DNA from 2 places in the Pseudoflavonifractor sp. An176 genome. Region 1 is predicted to be linked to the other one. Evidence: riboswitches for the same ligand, from Rfam matches in the RefSeq annotation. Region 1 holds a riboswitch; the other holds the start of a gene.
The links. A riboswitch is a leader RNA that binds a small molecule or an ion and turns the genes downstream of it on or off. The one in region 1 is predicted to bind ZMP and ZTP.
Positions count from the first base shown of each region.

Region 1 (5,108 bases):
CCTTCGCCTCCTTCCGCTCCCCTCGCAGGGAAGAACAGTTCCCCGACCGGAACAATCAGGGAAATTGGTTTTACAATTTGATGCTCTCTTTCATACAAACTGCACATATGTCTGTTACCTTTATCATTGATGTTAGCATTCGCCCATTCAAAAATCAACACATTGCACAGAGATTTGATATTTTCCACCATTCCAACAATACAAATTATACAACGCCCAGCTTTTCAACCGTTTTCTCCGGCAATCCCCCCATAACACGTTAGAATTTTTAAATATTTCTCATTTGTTGCCACTCATTTCCTTGATCTGACACCTGGATTTTCCCTCAAATCCCGGGACACTCGCCCTCCTCACCCCCTGGTTTTCCCAGAGATTTGTACCAAATTTCAAAGCATACAAATTCATTGCATGGCCTTTGCATAATAAAAGTTGTCTGTTTTAAGCATTGTCCGAGCATGAAAGAAAGCCCAGAGAACGCCGAAGCATTCTCTGGGCTTTGGGAAGTGATGTTTGATTACACAGACTCGTGGAAGGTACGCTTGATGACCTCCAACTGCTGCTCCCGGCTCAGGCGGTTGAAGTTCACCGCATAGCCGGACACACGGATGGTGAGGGTGGGGTACTGCTCGGGGTGCTCCATGGCGTCCAGCAACACCTGACGGTCCATGACATTGACGTTCAGGTGGTGGGCGCCCTGGACGAAGTAGCCATCCAGGATGGACACCAGGTTGGTGACACGCTCCTGGGCACTCTTACCCAGGGCATTGGGGACAATGGAGAAGGTGTTGGACACGCCGTCCTGGCACACGCCCCGGTAGGGGATCTTGGCCACGGAGTTGAGGCTGGCCAGAGCGCCATTCTCGTCCCGGCCGTGCATGGGGTTGGCGCCGGGAGCGAAGGGCTCGCCGGCCTTGCGGCCGTCGGGGGTGGAGCCGGTCTTCTTGCCGTACATCACGTTGCTGGTGATGGTCAGGGCAGAGAGAGTGTGGATGGCGCCCCGGTACAGGGGATGCTTCTTGAGCTCCGCGGAGAAGTACGCGGCGATCTCCACGGCGATGTCGTCCACCCGGTCGTCGTCGTTGCCGTACTTGGGGAAGTCGCCCTCCACCTCAAAGTCCACGGCAATGCCGTCCTCGTTGCGGATGGGCCGCACCTTGGCAAACTTGATGGCGGACAGGGAGTCGGCGGCAATGGACAGACCCGCCACGCCGAAGGCGGCCAGGCGCTCCACCAGGGTGTCGTGGAGGGCCATCTGACTGGCCTCGTAGGCGTACTTGTCGTGCATGTAGTGGATGATGTTGATGGTGTCCACGTACAACTCAGCCACGTAGGACAGAACCTTCTTATAGTTGGTGAGCACCTTGGAGTAGCTGAGCACCTCGTCCTCGTCCCGGATGATGCCGGGCACCACGTGGAGGCCCTTCTTCTCGTCCACACCGCCGTTGATGGCGTACAGCAGACTCTTGGCCAGGTTGGCCCGGGCGCCGAAGAACTGCATCTGCTTGCCCACGGCCATGGCGGACACACAGCAGGAGATGCAGTAGTCGTCGCCGTACAGGGGGCGCATCACGTCGTCGTTCTCGTACTGGATGGAGTCGGTGGCAATGCTCATCTTGGCGCAGTAGTCCTTCCAGGCCTGGGGCAGGTTCTGGCTCCACAGCACGGTGAGGTTGGGCTCGGGCGCGGTGCCCAGGTTGGTGAGGGTGTGCAGGTAGCGGAAGCTGTTGCGGGTCACCAAGGTGCGGCCGTCAATGCCCATGCCGCCCAGGGACTCGGTGATCCAGGTGGGGTCGCCGCCGAACAGCTCGTTGTACTCGGGGGTGCGCAGGTGGCGCACCAGGCGCAGCTTGATGATGAACTGGTCGATGAGCTCCTGGGCCCCCTGCTCGTCCAGCAGACCACGGTCCAGGTCCCGCTGGATGTAGATGTCCAGGAAGGTGGCGGTGCGGCCCAGAGAGGTGGCGGCACCGTTGTTCTCCTTCACGCCCGCCAGATAGGCCAGGTACAGGTTCTGCACGGCCTCATGGGCGTTCTCGGCGGGGCGGGTGACGTCACAGCCGTAGCGGCTGGCCATGTGGGTGAACTCCTTGAGGGCCCGAATCTGGGTGCTCACTTCCTCCCGCAGGCGGATGCGCTCCTCGGTCATGGGGCCGTCCAGCTCCTCCAGGTCCTTCTGCTTCTCCTCAATGAGGAAGTTGGTGCCGTACAGGGGCACCCGGCGGTAGTCGCCCACCAGGCGGCCACGGCCATAGGCATCGGGCAGACCAGTGAGCAGGCCAGCGGTGCGGGCCAGACGGGTGCGCTTGGGGTAGGCGTCAAACACGCCCTCGTTGTGGGTCTTGCGGTAGAGGCTGAAGTGGCGCTCAATCTCGGGGTCCAGCTCGTAGCCGTACTCGTGGAGGGCGGACTCGGCCATGCGCATACCGCCGTACAGGTTGACAATGCGCTTGAGGGGGGCGTCGGTCTGGAGACCCACAATGACCTCGTTTTCCTGGTCAATGTAGCCGGGCTCGAAGTTGTCGATGCCGGACACCACATGGGTCTCCACGTCGATGATGCCCTTTTTCAGCTCCTCCACAATGAGGGCGTGGGCCTTCTCCCACACCTTGGCGGTGCGGGGGGAGATGGGGGCCAGGAAGCTGTCATCTCCGGTATAGGGGGTGTAGTTCTTCTGAATGAAGTTGCGCACATTCACCAGGTGGCGCCATTCGCCGGTGCGAAAGCCCTCCCAGGCGGTGCAGTTGACATCAATGCTCATGGGAATGTACCTCCTTATAAAATATGGGGAAACGCTCGGTCAAACTTCTCCTGCCACCCGGCCAGAGCGTCCTTGGCCAGGGGCTCCACCCCCTCCAGGGGGTAAGGATATCCCAGGGTATGGTACTTGTGTACTCCCAGGGTGTGATAGGGCAACAGTTCTACCCGGCGCACATGGTGCAAGGTGGAGACAAAGTCCAAAAGCCCTTGCAAATGCTCATCGCCGTCGGTGAGCCCGGGCACCACCACGTGTCGAATCCACAGGGGCACCTCTTGGGCCTGTAATTGGCTGAGAAACGCTCTCCATTCCCCGGTGTCCCGGCCTGTGACCGCTTGGAACCCCTGAGGGGTGTAGTGTTTGATGTCCAGCAGCACCAGGTCGGTGTGGGACAAAATCCGCTCATAGTCCCCCAGACCGCACCCGGCGGTGTCCAGACAGGTGTGAATGCCTTCCTTTTGGCACAGCTCCAGGGCCCGGGCCAAAAACTCCGGCTGCAACAGCGGCTCGCCGCCGGAAAAGGTGACCCCGCCGGTGGCGCCGTAGTAGGATTTGAACCGGCGCAGCTTGGCCACCAGTTCCTCCGGCGTCATCTCCTTGGCGGCAGCGGCGCCACACTCCCAGGTGTCCGGGTTGTGGCAATACTGACACCGCAGCCCACACCCCTGGAGAAACACCACGGTGCGAATGCCGGGGCCGTCCACCAGCCCCATGCTCTCCACAGAGTGAATGCGTCCTTTCATTGTGAACTCCCTTCTTTTTCCATTTGTTGGATAAAGAAAACGACCGACCCACTGGGACCTTTTTCTTGCCCAGACGGTCGGCCGGCTTTCACGATCATACGCCACGTGGTTAATTCCACTTAATACCGCCAGGTGTATGATCACCGTGAGTACAGGCTACTATATCTTGTGTCGTTTGTCAAGCTTCATTTTTATTTCCCATTATTTTTCAATTTCTGACCACTTTTTAAGAACTTCGCAAGGAGTTGTATCGAAGTTGTAAATTCTGCACGCCGCCCCGCCGGAACCGTTGCCATTTCCCCTGTGGCATACTATAATGTGCCATAACAACGACAAGGAGATGTGCCACATGGCAAAACGATACAAAAGGAAACAAGCTCATTCCGGTCTGGAGACCGTGGTCAATCTGCTGGCCCTGCTGTTGTTTGTCGTTCTCGGCATCGGCTTTGTGGCCGCGCTCTTCTTCACCCACATGCTCACCCCCCTGCTGTTGGCCCTGATTGCGGCGGCAGTGGTGGTGGCCGTAGTGGTGGTGTTTGCTCTGCGGTTCAGCCGCGGCCCCGCCAAGCGCACGGCGGGCTCGGTGCTGTCCGTGGTGTTCTGTCTGGTGTTCGCCGTGGGCATTGTCTATGCCCGGGTAGGCCTGGACACCCTGGACCGGGTCACCAACCCGGAGGCCCAGACCCTGGCCATGTCCGTGTATGTGCGGGGAGATGATACCCGCAGCATGGACGAGCTGCTCCAGCACCCCTTTGGCATGCTCAGCGCCGACCAGACCGACACTCAGGCGGCGGTGAAACAGCTGGACGCCAAGTACAGCGTCACCCTCACCCCCCAGGGCTATCCCGAAGCAACCAAGCTGGTGGATGCCCTCAACAACAAGGAAATCGATGCCATTTTGGTCAACCAGAGCCACATGACCGTGCTGGACGACCTGGAGGAGTACATGGACGTGATGCAGAGTCTGCGCATGGTGGACACCATTCAGGTGCCCCTCCAGGCCAGCGCCGCTCCCCAGCCCACCACCGCTCCCGCCATTCCCCTGGACCAGCCCTTTACCGTATATATCAGCGGCAGCGACTCCCGAAGCAGCGATATCTCCACCTCGGGCAACAGCGATGTGAACATCATCGCCACCATCAACCCCAAGACCCACCAGGTACTGCTGGTGTCCACTCCCCGGGACTACTTCATCCCCCTGTCCTTCTCCAATGGGGTCCCGGACAAGCTCACCCACGCCGGGGGCCGGGGCATTGAGGAGAGTATCAAAACTCTGGAAATGCTCTACGACATAGAGCTGGACTACTACTTTAAGGTCAACTTCGCCGGATTTGAGGGCATCATTGACGCCCTGGGCGGCATTGACGTGTACTCGGACTACGACTTCGAGTCCTATATCTCCGACTACACCTATGAAAAGGGCGTCAACCACATGGACGGCGAGAAGGCCCTGTACTTCGTCCGGGAGCGGTACAACCTCCCCAAGGGTGACTTCCAGCGGGGCATCCATCAGATGCGGATGATCGAGGCCGTGGCCAACAAGGTTCTCTCCCCCGCCATTCTCACCCAGTACCTCCCCTTCATGGATGCCGTGGGCAACTGCTTCCGCA
Region 1 covers NZ_NFKO01000018.1:272-5,379, reverse strand. Annotated here, with positions in the region: gene pflB (formate C-acetyltransferase) at 515-2,758, opposite strand; gene pflA (pyruvate formate-lyase-activating protein) at 2,773-3,498, opposite strand; ZMP/ZTP riboswitch at 3,559-3,644, opposite strand; gene B5F12_RS08165 (LCP family protein) at 3,848-5,108, shown strand, end outside.

Region 2 (5,108 bases), on a different contig from region 1:
TTTGTCAAGAGAAATTGTCAACTCTCCAAAAAATTGTCAACTGCAAGCCCCAGCCAATCTTACCGTATCAGCTGAAACTCCGGGGCAGAAAGGAATTTCTATGATAATTCAACACAAACCAAACCTCATTCTGGAAGCACTGGCCTATCTGGGACGGCGTGCCAGCAACAAAACCTGGGACCAGATGGAGCAGCGCATTCAGCAGCGCAAGGTGCTGCCCAGCCCCGCTCTGTGCCAGGCTCTGGAGCGACTCAAGGCCCTCACCCACCAGCTGGACCGGGTGGCCACTGCTGAGGAAAAGGAAATCCAGGCGCTGTTTGGCAACCTGGAGGGCTTCCCCTACAACACCATCGGCTCCAGCTCTCCCGCCTTCTTCCTCCTCTATCCCCTGCTGGACCGATTCCAAGGGGATTGGGAGGCCTTCTCCCAGCTGGTGGACGGGCTGGACCGGGAGGAGGTGGTCTGGGGCATTGCCAGCATCTTTGAGGACGACCTGCCCAACCAGCGCCGGATGGACGCCCAGGTCTTCACCGACCTGGTACTGGGGCTCAACGCCCCGGACTCCACCAAGGTGGCCCTGCTGGAGCTCTCCCGCTCCCACCGGGCGGTGGGAGCGCGGGCCTTGGCGTGCCTGCGCCCCATTGTGGCCCACCTGGAGGAACACCAGGCCCAGCTGGAAGAGCTGGCCGCCCCCTATCTCCAACAGTGCGCCCCCCTGTCTCAGCTGGAGTTTTTCACCCAGCTGTCCCACCTGCGCCCCGCCCCGGAGACCACCTACACCCTCCACCCCTTCCTCTTCGGGGCGGACACCAACCTGACCTTTGACGAGGCCCCCGGCCAGGTGCGCATCTACGGCGGCGTGCTGCGGCGGGAGCTCATGGAGCTGGTCAGCGGCCGCACCTCCGCCCAGGACCAGGTGTGCGAGACCTACCGTCTGTTGGGGGACTCCACCCGGTTTGACATTCTGTGCTATCTGCGGGGACGCACCGCCTATGTGCAGGAGCTGTCCACCCGCTTCTCTCTCAGCCGCAACACCATCCACCACCATATGAATAAGCTCTCTGACTGCGGCCTGGTGCAGTGCACCATCCACGGGAACCGCACCTTTTACACCTTAGACGAAGAACAGGTCCAGCTGTTTTTGGAGCGGCAGGCGGCGCTATTCGGCAAAAAATGACGCAAAAATGGCGGCCATCCCCGTGGGGGGATGGCCGCCAAACGAATTTTATATCTCAGAACAGGCCGGAGATGACGCCGTTTTCGTCCACGTCGATCTTCTCGGCGGCAGGCACCTTGGGCAGGCCGGGCATGGTCATGATGTCGCCGGTCTGCACCACCACGAAGCCAGCGCCGGCGGACACCTTCACCTTGGACACGGTGATGGTGAAGCCCTCGGGCCGTCCCAGCTGGGAGGCATCGTCGGACAGGGAGTACTGGGTCTTGGCCATGCACACAGGCAGCTTGTCAAAGCCCATGGCCTCCAGACGGGCCAGCTCCTTGGCAGCGGCTGCGGTGTAGTGCACGCCAGCGCCGCCGTACACCTTCTCCACGATGGTCTGAATCTTGTCCTTCAAGGGCAGGTCCAGGTCATAGGCGTAGTGGAAGTCCTGGGGCTGGTCGCACAGGCGCAGCACTTCCTCGGCCAGCTCCAGGCCGCCCTCGCCGCCCTTGCCCCACACCTCGGACAGGGCCACATTGACCCCCAGCTCCTGGCAGCGGGTGCGGATGAGGTTCAGCTCGGCCTCGGTGTCATTGGCGAAGCGGTTGATGGCCACCACGGCGGGCAGGCCGAACACACGGGTGATGTTCTCCACGTGCTTGAGCAAATTGGGCAGGCCACGCTCCAGAGCCTCCAGGTTTTCCGCCCCCAGCTCAGTCTTGGGCACGCCGCCGTTGTACTTCAGAGCCTTGACCGTGGCCACGATGACCACGGCGTCGGGGGTGAGCCCGGCGGCCCGGCACTTGATGTCCAGGAACTTCTCAGCGCCCAGATCGGCGCCGAAGCCCGCCTCGGTGACCACGTAGTCGGCCAGCTTCAAAGCGGTGTCGGTGGCGGAGACGGAGTTGCAGCCGTGGGCAATGTTGGCGAAGGGGCCGCCGTGGACCAGAGCGGGGGTGTGCTCCAGGGTCTGCACCAGGTTAGGCTTGATGGCGTCCTTCAAGAGGGCAGCCATGGCACCCTGGGCCTTCAAATCGGCGGCGGTGACGGGCTTGTCATCGTAGGTGTAGCCCACGATCATGCGGCCCAGCCGCTCCTTCAGGTCGGACAGTCCAGTGGCCAGGCACAGCACGGCCATAATCTCGCTGGCCACGGTGATGTCGAAGCCGTCCTCCCGGGGCACGCCCTGCATCCGGCCACCCAGGCCGTCCACAATGTTGCGCAGCTGGCGGTCGTTCATATCCACGCAGCGGCGCCAGGTGATCTTCTTGACGTCAATGCCCAGGGCGTTGCCCTGCTGAATGTGGTTGTCCAGCATGGCGGCCAGCAGGTTGTTGGCGGCACCGATGGCGTGGAAGTCGCCGGTGAAGTGGAGGTTGATGTCCTCCATGGGCACCACCTGGGCGTAGCCGCCGCCGGCAGCGCCGCCCTTCACGCCGAACACGGGGCCCAGAGAGGGCTCCCGGAGGCAGAGCATCACGTTTTTATCCATGCGGCGCAGGGCATCGGCCAGGCCCACGGAGGTGGTGGTCTTGCCCTCTCCGGCGGGGGTGGGGTTGATGGCGGTGACCAGAATCAGCTTGCCCTTCCGGGGCACATTGCGCAACGGGGTGATGTCGATCTTGGCCTTCACCTTGCCGTAATACTCCAGCAGGTTCTCGTCAATCCCGGCCATGGACGCCACCTGTCCGATGGGCAGCATCTGGGCCTCCTGGGCAATTTGAATGTCTGTTTTCATCTTCCATGCTCCTTCCTGCGCCTCAAAAACAAAAAAAGGGCGCACTGATTTCTCGTGCGCCCAGACGGTCGGCAATACGGCGCACATGGGCGTCGGCTGTACTCCACGTGGTCACTCCACTTCCGTCAGTCATACAGCAGATTTATCTTACCATGCCCGCCCACCCCCGTCAAGGGTTGAATCCGTTGAAATGCCCCCACATCTCAAAGCAGATGTGGGGGCGTTGTGTCATCGGTAGTGGCGGTTGGAGTAGGACACTTTCTTGACCCGGTCGGTAGCATACATCCACGCCTCCTTTTCCGGGCTTTTGAATACCTTGGGGCCAAAACGCACCTCGTCCAATCGAATCTCCTTGTCGATTTCTGTGTACAGGTAGGGGGTGTCACCCTCTCCCGCCGCCAGTTCGCGCTTTCTTGTCACCACCAGGCACCGCACTTCTTTCTCACTGGAATATTCATCATACTTAAAGAGATAGCGCACCTGGTCCAGCATGGCGGTGATATAGGCTAAGGGAATGTCCTGCATTTCCTGCTGTATATCCTTTAAAATGTTCTTTATTTTTCTCAGGTATTTTTTGAGTTTCCTCCCTCTATCCTTGAATTTTCCCTGATCGGTCAGGTATACAATCCGGTAGAGGGGATAGCTGTTTTTCTCCACGTGAAAGGGAATATAGCCCTGGGGGTAGGAATCCTTCACATCAAAAAAGTTCTCGTCAAACTTTAAGCTGCACCCGGTACCCTTGTCAGCGTAGATGGCCCACATATAGATATAGTCGTCCGCAGTACAAAGGCTGGTGAGGTAGACGTTGCGCAAGCTGGAGTCGTTGGGTGCCTCGCCGCCCGGCAGCAGTCCGTATGCCTGTAACGTCTCCGGGGTGCTCCCATACTGCTCCAACAACTTACCAAAGGACTCCCCTTCCGCCGAGTCATTCATGTATGCCACATTGGACAGACGGAACCTGGGCTGCTGTTCCCCCTGGGCCAGGAGTAGCTTTTGCATGGTGCTCATCCGGGTGTAGTGCCAACATGGGTTTTCCCTCAGCTGCGCTCGATTCAAACGCAGGGTCGTTTTGATCTGCTCCATAGTGTCGTGGAGGCGGTAGACATAGGCCAGAAGTTTCCCTTGCCGCTCTCTGTCCACCTCCGACTGTTTCCCCGACTCGGGTTCTTTGTACATTTCCCGAAACTCTGTACTATTCACCAGAGCCTCTACCTGCTGAGAAGCCGCTTCCCATTTCATAGGGCGCAAATAATGAAATGCTTGATATTTATTTTTTCTTTCTTGCTCGTCTGTTATCCTTTCTACGCATCTTGCCAATTCCGCTAAAGCCTGCACGCACAGTTCTCGTGGAAACACTTGGTCAATGTTCAGTACCTGGTTTATTACTTCATCTCTGCTCTTCTTTCCATTTCTAATTAAACACAGTACATACTCCGACTCCACATGGGGGTTGCCAGGCGCAACTTCCCTGGCTTTTTTGGCTAAGGCCACCGCCATCCCCTTGAAGTCCTTGAAGTCCTTGGATTCTGTTTCATTCTCGCCAATTAGCTTTTTTACAAAATCTACATCGATATTTTTTACGTTCTTCTTGAGTCGGCGCAGGCAGCAGGCAGCACCACTCAAGGCTATATAATTGGAGGACTCCTGTTCGACCACTTTTTTAAACTGCTCCAAGGCCTGCTCCACGTTCTCCTGATACAGGTAGCACTGCCCCAAGTCGTTGCATGTGGATATCCATGTAAAATCCCTTCGCAGATAGGGGCCATTCTCATTGTACTCCTGGACCTCCTGATAGCTTTTAATGGCCTCCTGATATTCCCCCAGCATCTGTTGACACCACCCCAAATTTTTCAAAGCGGGGATATCGCTGGGCTCCGCCTGGACGATTTGCTCAAACCACACCTTGGCCTGGGCCGGGGCGCTCGGCAGATAACAAGTCCCCATCGCATAGCGGGCTTTGAGGCCTACGGTGCCGGGACGAATTACCTTCTCTGCGTCGCACAGGGATTTCAGTACCTCCACCGCTTGGGTCAGCTGTCCCTGATTGCGATAGCACAGCCCCTTCCACAGCAGCACCTCCGGGTCCTTGTCATAAAACCCCAGCAGACGCTCCAACTGCTCCAAGGCCTGTTCAAAATATTTCAGACGGATGGAACACTTGGCCTGTTCCAACTCGGCGTAGCGGTTAAGCGAGGCCGTCTCGTCCACAAA
Region 2 covers NZ_NFKO01000007.1:47,878-52,985, reverse strand. Annotated here, with positions in the region: gene B5F12_RS12275 (metalloregulator ArsR/SmtB family transcription factor) at 101-1,177, shown strand; gene B5F12_RS05575 (formate--tetrahydrofolate ligase) at 1,233-2,897, opposite strand; ZMP/ZTP riboswitch at 2,949-3,040, opposite strand; gene B5F12_RS05570 (tetratricopeptide repeat protein) at 3,126-5,108, opposite strand, start outside.
Region 2: linked by a shared signal. The riboswitch ahead of B5F12_RS05575 (formate--tetrahydrofolate ligase) and the one ahead of pflA (pyruvate formate-lyase-activating protein) in region 1 are both predicted to bind ZMP and ZTP.